One region of the Photobacterium sanguinicancri genome, then DNA from elsewhere that is predicted to be linked to it. Evidence: riboswitches for the same ligand, from Rfam matches in the RefSeq annotation. Region 1 holds a riboswitch; each other region holds the start of a gene.

Evidence for each region. Region 1 has a riboswitch for thiamine pyrophosphate ahead of thiC (phosphomethylpyrimidine synthase ThiC). Riboswitches for the same ligand answer to the same signal wherever they lie in the genome.
Region 2: it holds a riboswitch for thiamine pyrophosphate, as region 1 does, so the genes downstream of both, thiB (thiamine ABC transporter substrate binding subunit) here and thiC (phosphomethylpyrimidine synthase ThiC) in region 1, are expected to answer to the same signal.
Region 3: it holds a riboswitch for thiamine pyrophosphate, as region 1 does, so the genes downstream of both, thiM (hydroxyethylthiazole kinase) here and thiC (phosphomethylpyrimidine synthase ThiC) in region 1, are expected to answer to the same signal.

What each region holds. Positions count from the first base shown of each region.
Region 1 is NZ_AP024850.1:3,624,293-3,628,544, reverse strand. Features, by position in the region: rRNA gene OCU87_RS16715 (23S ribosomal RNA) at 1-7, shown strand, start outside; rRNA gene rrf (5S ribosomal RNA) at 131-246, shown strand; tRNA gene OCU87_RS16705 (tRNA-Asp) at 313-389, shown strand; tRNA gene OCU87_RS16700 (tRNA-Trp) at 427-503, shown strand; fluoride riboswitch at 643-706, shown strand; gene OCU87_RS16695 (voltage-gated chloride channel family protein) at 790-2,160, shown strand; TPP riboswitch at 2,262-2,359, shown strand; gene thiC (phosphomethylpyrimidine synthase ThiC) at 2,495-4,252, shown strand, end outside.
Region 2 is NZ_AP024850.1:3,262,509-3,266,760, reverse strand. Features, by position in the region: gene thiP (thiamine/thiamine pyrophosphate ABC transporter permease ThiP) at 1-924, opposite strand, end outside; gene thiB (thiamine ABC transporter substrate binding subunit) at 938-1,936, opposite strand; TPP riboswitch at 2,036-2,154, opposite strand; gene OCU87_RS14960 (DUF547 domain-containing protein) at 2,211-3,014, opposite strand; gene leuD (3-isopropylmalate dehydratase small subunit) at 3,200-3,802, opposite strand; gene leuC (3-isopropylmalate dehydratase large subunit) at 3,820-4,252, opposite strand, start outside.
Region 3 is NZ_AP024851.1:1,430,338-1,434,589, forward strand. Features, by position in the region: gene OCU87_RS23320 (protein-disulfide reductase DsbD family protein) at 1-165, opposite strand, end outside; gene thiE (thiamine phosphate synthase) at 1,299-1,904, opposite strand; gene thiM (hydroxyethylthiazole kinase) at 1,961-2,746, opposite strand; TPP riboswitch at 2,892-2,991, opposite strand; gene OCU87_RS23335 (hypothetical protein) at 3,245-3,715, opposite strand; gene OCU87_RS23340 (hypothetical protein) at 4,079-4,237, opposite strand.

The DNA of each region.
Region 1 (4,252 bases):
TAACCATACAACACCCAAGGGGTTTTACGGACTCCATAAACGCTTGAATGCGTGTTAAGAACGATATTGTAACTAGTTAGATTTTCCCAGATTGTATCTTCCGCCAACGGCGTAAGATAAACCGAATTTGCTTGGCGACCATAGCATTATGGACCCACCTGATCCCATGCCGAACTCAGTAGTGAAACGTAATAGCGCCGATGGTAGTGTGGGGTCTCCCCATGTGAGAGTAGGTCATCGCCAGGCTTTAAATTTAGATAAGTGTATTGAACGACATTTATCGGATAGACAGGCAACTGTTTATCACCGTGTGGAGCGGTAGTTCAGTTGGTTAGAATACCGGCCTGTCACGCCGGGGGTCGCGGGTTCGAGTCCCGTCCGCTCCGCCACTTATTTAGACAGAGTTAAGTCTTTAAAATAACTAATAGGGGTGTAGCTCCAATTGGCAGAGCAGCGGATTCCAAATCCGCGTGTTGGGAGTTCGAATCTCTCCACCCCTGCCATCTTTAAGGCTCTAGCAGAAATGCTAGAGCCTTTTTCGTTTCTGTCGCCTCAAATTTTATTTTTATTATTATCTATTGATCTTGGTCTTGTTGTTGTTTGTATTTGAGAGTAGGATTTATTCGCTGAACGGCGATCGAGCCGATCACGGGTGATGGAGTTCCACCTTAACCGCTCATACTGAGATAATGACTCCTGCTATAGTTAGGATAGATCTATCTATGGTGGGGTAATTAACTATCATATTGTCTATCCTTAAAAATTCATTAAGAGATAAACAGAGATAGTATGGCTCACCCTCTAAGTGCAAATCCTAAAATATTTATCCAGATCATTCGCTGGACACTTCTGATTACTCCTGTTGCTATCCTTGTTGGTTCACTAAATGCGTTCTTTTTGTGGATATTAAGTACAGCGACAGCGACTCGTGTTGATAACCCTTGGTTGATTTATTTATTGCCCTTAGCGGGTATTGTGATTGTCTATTGCTATCGTAACTTGGGTAAAAACTCCGAAGGTGGCAATAACCTTATCATGGATGAAATTCACCAACCGGGTGCAGGGATCCCAACACGTATGGGCCCCTTGGTATTAATTACGACGGTTATTACACATTTATTTGGTGGTTCGGCGGGTCGAGAAGGTACGGCGGTGCAAATTGGTGGCGCAACCACACACTGGCTTGCTCGTCTCTTTAAGTTGAATGAAGCCGATACTCGGCTTATTTTGATTTCTGGTGTTGCGGCTGGCTTTGGTGCTGTTTTTGGTACTCCATTAACGGGGGCTATTTTTGCATTGGAAGTATTGGCAATTGGCCGACTGCGTTACGATGCCATCATCCCCGCCTTATTTGCTGCTATTCTTGCTGACTTTGTCTGCTCTGCATTAGGGGCTCACCACACTCACTACCGAATCGATTTTCTTCAAAATATCACCTTATTTGATCAGGTACTCAAGGTTGATCTTTGGTTAATGGTTAAAATTATTATTGGTTCAGTTGCGTTTGGCTTAGCTGGCTATTTGTTTGGTGAGTTGACCCATGCGTTTAAAGATATCTTTAAAGCGACCCTTAAGAACCCCTATGTGATCGTCGTAACGGGAGGCTTGATTGTGATTGGCCTAACCCAGTGGATTGGTAATTACGATTATATCGGCCTTGGTGTTTATAGCACTCGTGAAGGGGGCGTTAGTATTTTAAGCGCGTTTCAAGAAGGTGGCGCAGAATGGTATAGCTGGGCTTTGAAGTTGTTATTAACCGCAATTACTTTGGCCGCAGGTTATAAGGGTGGTGAAGTTACACCACTGTTCTTTGTGGGGGCTACGCTTGGTAACACCATGGCTTGGCTACTTGGGGCGCCCGTTGATTTATTTGCCGCGCTTGGCTTTTTAGCAGTTTTTGCTGCTGCGACCAATACACCACTGGCTTGTACCATTATGGGGGTTGAGTTGTTTGGTGCTGACCATATGCTGTATTTCGCAATAGCCTGTTATACCGCGTATTACTTTAGTGGTCATACTGGAATTTACTCTTCACAGCGTGTCGCTGTACCAAAACTTTTTGATGATGAAGGTGCTCCTAAAATCACTCATAAGCTGGGTGAATTGAGAGAGACGCATTCATCATTACTCAAAGCATTAGTGAAGAAATTTTCAAAATAATAGTTGGGGCTGCTTTTGCAGCCTTTCTTTTTTATGGTGCTTAGGCCAAATTTATTGGTTTCTTCCTTGCTGCGCTTTCTTCCCTTCCCTATACTCCTTGCTGAAACTTGTCGGAGTGCCATTTGGCTGAGACCGCATTGCGGGATCCGTAGAACCTGATCAGGCTAATACCTGCGAAGGGAACAAGAGAAAATCTTCTGTTTAACGGTACCTGTATTTCCTTTCATCACCGTTAAGCTGTCAGATGATGCTGCACACCCTACGTGTACGCCTCTTGTTTATGCACCAATCCGTCAAGCAAATATCCCAACCATGGAACCGTAAGGATTTTGCTATGTCGATTCGCAAACAAGCGAGACTGGAAGCTAAACAATTTATAGATTCACTTACCGCCCAACCATACCCGAACTCCCAGAAGGTATATATCGAAGGTAGTCGCCCTGATATCCAAGTACCGATGCGAGAAATTGCACTGGCCGATAGCTTAGTGGGCGGAACTAAAGATCAGCCTATCTTAGAACCGAATGAAGCGATCCGTGTGTACGATACTTCTGGCTTCTACACTGATCCCGAGCAAGATATCGATATCTATGCGGGATTGCCAAAAGTGCGAGAGGCTTGGATCGCTGAACGTAACGATACCAACCTGCTTGATGGCCTGAGTTCCATTTATTCTAAAGAGCGTCTTGCTGATGACACTCTAGATGACCTTCGCTTTGGTGAGCGAGCGCGTATTCGTCGTGCAAAAGAAGGGCAACGTGTTACTCAGCTGCATTATGCGCGCCAAGGTGTGATAACGCCTGAAATGGAATACATCGCGATTCGCGAGAATATGGGACGCGCTAAATACCGTGATGAAGTGTTGAATCATCAGCACCCCGGTATGAATTTTGGCGCTAATCTACCAGAAGAAATTTCAGCTGAGTTTGTTCGTAAAGAAATTGCTGAAGGTCGAGCAATCATCCCTGCCAATATTAATCACCCTGAATCAGAGCCAATGATCATTGGCCGTAACTTCTTAGTTAAAGTGAATGCCAATATCGGCAACTCTTCAGTGAGCTCTTCTATTGAAGAAGAAGTCGAGAAGTTAGTGTGGTCGACCCGTTGGGGCGGCGATACTGTGATGGATTTATCGACAGGGCGTAATATTCACGAAACACGCGAGTGGATCATTCGCAATAGCCCTGTCCCTATTGGCACAGTGCCGATGTACCAAGCGCTTGAAAAAGTGAATGGCATCGCCGAAAACCTCACTTGGGACGTTTTCCGCGATACGTTACTAGAACAAGCTGAGCAAGGGGTCGATTACTTTACTATTCATGCGGGTGTATTGCTGCGCTATGTGCCTATGACGGCAAAACGCGTGACTGGCATAGTGTCTCGCGGTGGTTCTATCATGGCGAAGTGGTGTCTGGCTCACCATGAAGAAAGTTTCTTGTACCTTCATTTCCGTGAGATCTGTGAAATTTGTGCCAAGTACGATATTTCACTCTCGTTAGGCGATGGCTTGCGTCCAGGCTCTGTGGCCGATGCGAACGATGAAGCACAATTTAGTGAGCTACGCACCCTAGGTGAGTTAACGAAAGTAGCTTGGGAATACGATGTACAGGTGATGATCGAAGGCCCGGGTCATGTCCCAATGCACATGATTAAAGAAAACATGGAAGAGCAACTTAAGCACTGCCATGAAGCCCCTTTCTATACATTAGGCCCGCTGACTACCGATATTGCCCCTGGTTACGATCACATTACCTCGGGTATTGGTGCTGCCATGATAGGTTGGTACGGCTGTGCCATGCTCTGTTACGTTACGCCTAAAGAGCACCTTGGCTTACCGAATAAAGAAGACGTTAAAGTTGGCCTGATCACTTATAAGCTGTGTGCTCATGCCGCCGATCTTGCGAAAGGTCACCCTGGTGCACAAGTCCGTGATAACGCCCTATCAAAAGCCCGCTTTGAATTCCGTTGGGAAGACCAATTTAACTTGAGTCTTGATCCGATCACTGCCCGCGCATACCACGATGAAACCTTACCGCAAGAGTCTGGCAAGGTTGCCCATTTTTGTTCCATGTGTGGCCCGAAATTCTGCTCA
Region 2 (4,252 bases), 360 kb from region 1:
TGAAATGATCACCGACAGTAAGGGTGGGGCAACCAGTAAGATCCCACCGCCAATCCATAAGCCGTCCCAAAGTTTACTATGCCACCTATCTTGGTAGTTGTGAGGATCTTGATTCACTGTACCGCTAAGGGTGGCTAACGGTTTAGCAAAACGTTGTGATGCTAACACTAATGAGCAACACAGTAGCATTTGCCACAATGCCAATAAGGCTCCCGCTGCTAGGTCAAAGTCGTAACGTAGGGCTTGGTAAATCGCAAGCTCGATGGTGGTGGCTTTTGGTCCGCCACCGAGCGACATGATCACCGCAAAACTAGTGAAACACAGCATAAAGATTAAGCCGATCACGTGCGGTAATTGCTGCTGTAATCGAGGCCACGCCACTAAGCGAAATTTGTCCCACCCAGTAATACCTAAATGTGCGGCGAGCTGATGTTGCTCGTGAGGGATCCCTTCTAAACTTTGCAGTAACAAACGCACGGCAAGGGGGAGGTTTAAAAAGATGTGGGCCAGTAAGATCCCGCTTAAACCATAAATATTGAGCTGGATATCTACACCAATAGCGGCAAGCCATTGATTAATTAAGCCACTTTTACCGTATATCGACAGTAAACCAAACACCGCGACCAAGACGGGTAGTACCAGCGTCATGGCAAAGATACGCAGTAATAGAGCTCGTCCAATAAATTGGCGGCGAGAAAGTGCATAGGCGACGGGAATCGCGGGAACAACACTTAATAGGGTTGATAGGAATGCTTGGTAGAAACTAAACCCAGTAACGTGGCGTAAATAGGGGTCGTGCCATAAAGTGAGAGGTGATAATTCGTCGGCTTGGCCGAGTAGGGCGCTAATGGCTAATACCATTAACGCCAAGATGCACCCAGCAGCGGTAATGCCGGGTAGTAACGAGGTAAAGCGAGTGTTCAAACGAGATATGCCTTTATTGCGTTAACGCATGTTGCCATTCGCGGATCCAGCTACGGCGCTGTTTAGCAACCTCAGTAGCATCAAACTCCAGTGCTTTTTCAGGTACAGTTAATTGGTTGAAACCATCAGGAAGCGGCTGGGATGTCACTGGATACATCCAATTACCTGTTGCCATATTGGATTGGAAGCCATCACTAACAATGAAATCCATAAATTGATCGGCTAACTTGGGGTGTGGGCTATTTTTGAGCTTGGCGGCCACTTCTACTTGCATGTAATGCCCTTCACTGAAATCTGCGGCGATATATTGATTCTTCTGTTCAGCGATGATGTGGTAAGCCGGAGAGGTGGTGTATGACAACACCATATCAGCTTCGCCTTTGAGGAACATGCTATATGCTTCAGACCAGCCTTTGGTGACGGTCACTGTTTTCTTTGCCATTTGCTGCCATGCATTGGTGGATTGATCGCCATACACTGACTTCATCCATAGCATCAAACCTTGTCCAGGGGTGGAAGTACGAGGATCTTGGTAAAGGATCGATAGATCGTCACGTTCCACTAATTCTTTTAAGCTCTTTGGCGGGTTTTTCAGTTTAGTGCTGTCGTAAACAAACGCAAAGTAACCGTAATCGTAAGGTACGAAGGTGTTGTCATTCCAGCCATTAGGCAAGATAACCTTGCTGGTATCGACTTTGTGCTGCGCTAATAAACCGGTTTTTTTTGCTTCTTCGATAAGGTTGTTATCGAGTCCCAATAGAATATCGGCTTTGCTGTTTCGGCCTTCAAGGCGAACACGATTTAAAATTGAGACGCCATCATCTAGCGCGACTAAATTCAACGTACAGTCACACTCGGCTTCAAATGCTTTTTTAATCGCAGGACCGGGGCCCCAATCAGAGGCAAATGAGCCATAGGTGTACACAGTTAATGTTGCTTTTGCGTCTTGTTCGGCGGCAAATACACTGCTGGTCGCAAGCGTTAAAGTCAGTAGAGGTAGTAGTTTTTTCACAAAGCGCTCCTGATGCCGTTGCATCCTGCTGGCAATAAATCAAATGAGCGAGGGTTGAGAAAAAGGTGGCTTAAGGGAGTATCTGGCTAGATAAACAGTACTTAGCGACTTCTCAATTCCTACGCCAGTATTAGCTGGTTCAGGTTCTGTGGGTTCTGCGTGTGCAATCTCAGCTGAAGAAAGCGTAAGCCTTCTTGTTAGCTCCCCAATGAGAACGTCGTCATTGTAATGGTGCAAGCGTGGTGTTGCTAGGGGACGGGGACAATGATTGGCATTATTTTGCCTCGTTCAGTGCCCAGTCGTAATCATAATCGATATTTTTCAGTGTCACTGGAGTGGTGCGGTATTGATTCAGGTGTCGCTGGAGCTGCGCCGTATTGCCGAAGTCAGCTTGATACCAATCGTATATAGACGACAGTTGGGTCTTGTTATTCGTGCTGATAACGCCTTTTTTACTATTGATGAATTGCTTGGCGGCGAGATCAAGTAAGTGGTCACTATTGCTGGCAGTGAAGGCATGTACTTGTAGATTAGGGCAACCTAGGCTAGCGCAGTTCACCGCATAATGAATACGGTTGTCTTGCCAAATCGGACGTAAGATTCGGTGCTCAATATCATTTAAAGTGAGCTTTTTGCCGTTCACGGTCACGACGTCATCATCCCACGGCCCAAAGCTAAACAACCCACCGATCTTCGTTATCGACTTGATTGGGTAATTATCAACAATGAGTTGTACTGTGAGAGCATTGTAGAGGTTGACCCAATAGGCAAATTGCTCCGCCTTACGGTATTTTAAAGGATTGATTTTACTCATTTCGCGAACGTAGCGATCGAGCTGCCACTTTCCCTCTTGATCGACTTGGTTATAGCTAAATAGCGTTTGATCGCCCTGCTGCACTATGTGGCGGTTGAGCGTCTGTTGCCATAATTGATGGTTGATTGGCATGCTGTTGGCTTCATTACTGCTTTGCCAATATGACCATAAATCCGCTTTGGGAGCTGCGAACACAGTGCTACTGACGAGAAAAATGAATGCCGCAAAAACAAGATGAAAGGTAAGTAAAAGACGAGACTGCATAATCAACCTTTTTAATCAGTAATAACCTAACAACTATAGACCGAGGTGACGGGCTTTTTATTGCAGGTTTTACAATCGGTTGAATGAGAGTGTTGGGTAAAGCGTTAAATAGAACAACACCCCACTAACGCAGGGTGTTGTGACACTGATGTAATTGAGTCAGTAAATACTAACAAACGTAATATTTACTTTAAAAATTCAGGAATATTATCTTCGTAAGCCGCAATTTTATCTTCATGTTGCAGCGTTAGCCCGATGTTATCTAAGCCGTTCAATAAGCAGTGACGGCGGAACTCATCAATCTCGAAATGGTATTGTTTGTTGTTAGCAATCACTAACATCTTTTCCAAATCAACGTTGATCTCTGCGCCTTCGGTACTTTCAACAAATTGAAAAATCTCATCAACTTCGTGCTCGGTTAAGCGTACTGGAACCATTTGATTGTTTATGGAGTTACCGTAAAAAATGTCGGCAAAGCTTGGCGCGATCATCACTTGAATACCGTAATCTGCTAGCGCCCAAGGTGCATGTTCACGCGAAGAGCCGCAACCGAAGTTCTCACGTGCAAGTAAAATACTTGCACCTTGGTAGCGAGGCGCATTCATCACAAACTCAGGGTTCGCTTGCTTACCTGCATCATCAAGAAAACGCCAGTCATGGAACAAGTGTTTACCAAAGCCTGTGCGCGTCACTTTTTGTAGAAATTGCTTAGGAATGATTGCGTCGGTATCGATATTCGCGGTATCTAGCGGCACGACCAAGCCTGTATGTTGTTTAAAACCTGCCATTGTTATCTTCCTCTCGATTATGCCGTTGCGCTGTCTAAGTCGCGAATATCTACAAAATGGCCAGCACACGCTGCCGCCGCTGCCATTGCAGGGCTGACAAGGTGGGTACGGCCATCACGGCCTTGGCGACCTTCAAAGTTACGGTTGCTGGTGGAGGCGCAGCGCTCTTTTGGCCCTAGGCGGTCGTTGTTCATCGCTAGACACATCGAGCAGCCTGGTAGGCGCCATTCAAAGCCGGCATCGATGAAAATTTTATCCAACCCTTCTTGTTCTGCTTGGGCTTTGACTTGCTCAGATCCCGGAACAACGAGTGCTTGAACATTGGCGGCGACTTTGCGCCCTTTCGCGATAGCGGCGGCGGCGCGCATATCTTCAATGCGAGAATTGGTACAAGAGCCAATAAAGACTTTATCAATTGAAAAGTCCGACAGCGTCTTGCCCGCTTCTAGC
Region 3 (4,252 bases), on a different replicon from region 1:
CATGACAAAGCGCGTTTCTACATACGGATGTAACTTGTCTTGCATCCAACCCGTTGTAACAGGAGTCATCGATTCGCTTGCACTTGCGTTCACAGTGAATGTTGAACACAGCGCAACGAATAGCCAAAGCACAACAAAGTGCAATGACATTTTGCTTTTAGGCATGTCTAATTTTTCCTTAAAAAATGAATAATATGAGTGTTAGTTAAACGCTCTTATTCTCATTCTTTAAAGACACAAACCTTGAGATGGATCCGCCTACCCTTGTGAAGGATTGGCTCAGTGAATGGAGGGAAATACGGGACAGTACTTAGCAGCCACAATACGACTACAACGAGTATGAAGTACGTGAATATAGCTTGATCATTGACTTGGTGGTGATCAAAATTTATCAGGTGTTCTGATAAGTCACATTTATGGACAGATTGGCCGTCTTTAGATTGAGATTGAGATTGAGATGCACCATCAATAAAGCCGCTACCATCACCAATATTGTTTGCCTGCAGAACAGTAGAAATCGCAGAATCACTATTGCCATAGTTTACTTTACAACCTTGGATAAAACTCATATTACTGGCGAGACAGAAACAGATAACCCAACCCACTAATAATAGTGCGTTACGAGTTAGTTTATGTGTGTTTCGACTTGAGAGCATATCTAAACTACAGATGTCTATGTGATGGTAAACGTAGCAATATGACTGAACTAAAATAATAAAGTTCAATTTTTTCGCTGGGCCGATAAATTTCATGACTTAAAGCGATTGAATGTCGCAGAAAGCTTATTCAAAAAACTGGATAAATTAAAATGAGTAAGTTAATAATCTCCATGGCAATGACTAGTATCTACACTTTTCGGTCAACTTTTGCGCAAGCCGCGTATTTAATTTCGGTTGGGTTGATCCGCCCAGTAGTTTTGGATACGAGTTTAATGACTTACCATACCTGCGCCAATTTATGATTTGCTAATGCTTGCTTTTCCGAAACTCACTTCTGTCCATAAACAAGTTAAAACGATTACTCCCGAAACGTATTAGCATCAAAACAAGCCTCCTCACTTCCAGCCTATCTCGATTACGGTTAGCACGTTCCATTTAAATATCTGTGATAAATGAGGTAAATTCGCGCCGAATTAAAAATCTAGAATGAAGTATTCTCATGATCTCTGCCGCAATTTTCGAGACGGATTACGGAATTTAATGGGCAACACTTGGAAACACTGCCGCCCTAGATTTCGATAACCAAATTACATTAGTTTTATACCCACAAACTTTTTCAAAAAATCTGCGGGTATTAGCTTATCCAATCAAGTTGCGTACTGCTGTTCTCGGGCATTCGGCATGACAAATTGCCGAAACCAGTGCAATACTGTCGACGCCTGTCGCTATAACCGCATCAAGGTTTGATGCATTAATCCCGCCGATTGCCACTATAGGTAAGGAGCTTTGCGCGACGGCATTCGCCAGCCCGTCAATGCCCCACTCTTTTTGTATATTGGTTTTCGTCGGGGTCGCAAAGATTGCGCTCAGCCCGATGTAATCGATAGGTAAATGTTTGGCTTCAACCAGTTGCTGTTCATTTTCAACCGACAGTCCCAGTATCTTGTCTTTACCAATCAGCTGGCGTGCGATGTTAGCTGGCATATCTGACTGGCCCAGATGTACACCGTCGGCATCTACAGCCAAGGCCACATCGACACGATCATTAATAATTAGTGGAACCCCAGTGTCCTGCAAAATCGTTTTAACGGCTAAGGCTCTTTCAATAAAAGTACGTACATCACCATGCTTTTCTCGAACCTGTACCATAGTCACACCGCCAATGACGGCTTCTTTGACCACCGTTTTCATGGTTTCAAGATCTTGCAGATCATCAGTCACCAGATATAAACGACACGAACGCATTATTTCCTCCAAAACTAAGCCTCCAAAACTAAGCCTCCCAAACTAGGCCTGCCAAACTAAGCCAGCTTCAGACGCTGGATTAACGTTTCTTCATCAAGCTGATACAGGGTATCGAGCAAATTACACTGCAAGCTACCTGGGCCTTTCGACTGTTCGGCTGCGATTTCGCCCGCTACGCCAAGTATCGCCGCGGCTGCTAATCCCGTCTCTTCTCCGATAGCCGCAAAAGCACCAGTCAGTGCACTGAGAGTACACCCCATCCCTGTTACATAAGGCATCATGGCATGACCATTACGTAGCTGGCTCTGTCCTTCATTGGTGACAACAAAATCAATCTCACCTGAAATAACAACATTGCATTGATATTCTCGGCTCAGGAAACGCGCCGCATCCACTGCCGCTTCCGTGCTATCAAGCGCATCAACGCCTTTGTTTTGCCCTTTTTCACCTGCCAAGGAAATGATTTCAGAAGCATTGCCTCGAATAATCAACTTATTAGCTGCTTTGGCAAGCTGGCGGGAGGTGTCTGTTCGTAAGCGGCTAGCACCACAGCCAACAGGATCAAGCACTATCGTTTTATTATGAATATTTGCCTGCTCGACAGCGAACACCATACGTGGCACCCATTCGCTGTCCAATGTGCCGATATTAATGACCAAAGCACCAGCAAAAGACATCATTTCCGCCATTTCTTCACGAGAATGTGCCATGATCGGCGAAGCACCAATGGCCAGTAGCGCATTGGCAGTATTGTTCATTACGACATAGTTGGTCAGGTTCACAACCAGTGGTTTCTGCTCACGGACTGCATGCAGAGCGTTAATGATGGTTTGTGTGTTCATGTTTTCCCTCAGCGATTGCCATTATCAATTGCGGTAACGGATAGGAAGAACCTGAGGGAAGAAACTGATATGAATGCTGGGGCTGGATTGGCATATCTTGGTCCAGCCGAGCCAAGGATGTTGATAAATATAAATCAAACCATCATTCGCTAGACATATAGTTCCCTACGACAGTATTAACTGAATCAGGTTCTACGGGTCTCGCAACATGCGATCTCAGCCTTTCGGCCCCCCGACTATCTTTTCGAATAGTAACAAGCTCATTGAAAGAACAACAGATAAAACTAAATCATGTTTTAGTCTTCGCTGAGTACTCAGTGTTCCCTAGCGCTGTGCTGTCCCGGGCCAGCCCCGAGTCTACCCCAAGCTTCCTTTAAATAATCCACGAAAATCTGAACTTCAATGTCTATTGAGATAGCTAATAAAAAAGCCCCGCTTCACTCATAACATGAAACGGGGCTTTTCTCTGCTTAATTTCAAGCGCTCAATATCCGCTACCTAATCCCTATTCCATGGATAAATCTTTTCTGTGGTATGCTTTTGAAAAAACTCATAATTGTGCTGCATGAAGTCATCTTTTTTGAGTGCTTTAGGGTTCCACTGCTTAAGATCCAAATCAAAATCGAAATCAGGCGTAGTTAAGTGCAGCTGACTGAACTTACGTTTCGCTATTCTATAAACCACCGTGTTCGGCTCATGACAATCGAACATGATCTGTTGGTTTGGTTCATTGTTCACGCTCAGCATTCCTTGATAAGGCGACAAAGCGCTGCATGGCGTCTGCTTAATGAAGGTAAAAAGAAAATCGCCGTCATAAGTGGTGTTCAGGTAGATAACCAATTGACGATCCACATCGACTTGGCGAAATACCAGCTGTTTAGTATGCGGTGTACGCGCGCTCTGCATCGCGGTGGTATCAGGGCTAATCAGTTGGCTGTTTATCCATAACCAACCCATATCGTTTCTCATATAGGTTAATGCTCGATATGTCTGGTAGCCGAAATAGCTAAATATCAAGAGCCCTATCACGCAAAGAGTCAGCAAAATCTTCAACAACTTTGCCATTTAATTTGCCTCAGCCTGAACACAAACTTTACAGTGGTTCACCACGTTATTCATACCTCTACCCTGCGCTATATGGTTGTTACATTTAAAAAGTTAGCTATCACTTCAAAATGATACTTTATAACACAGTGTGAGTCTTTACCGCTTGGTGTCAACTGTTTACCTCTTGCTCGATAACAAACCAAGCCTGAAATCAATCATGAGCAAAGGAGTAATAAAGGGCCTTCTTTGATTTAGTCCAATTTGATTACTGATCAGGCATAAGATCTAATACAGCAGCCCCACGACAACACCAACCACAAAGATCACCAAGTATAAGCCCATGCGATTGTGGCTTTTATGGGCCGTGGTTGGTCTGATCTCTGGTTCAACTAGCAATTGCTGCGCATTCAAGGTGTGAAGGGTATAACTTAATGGATTCATCATTTTTTCCTGTACTCA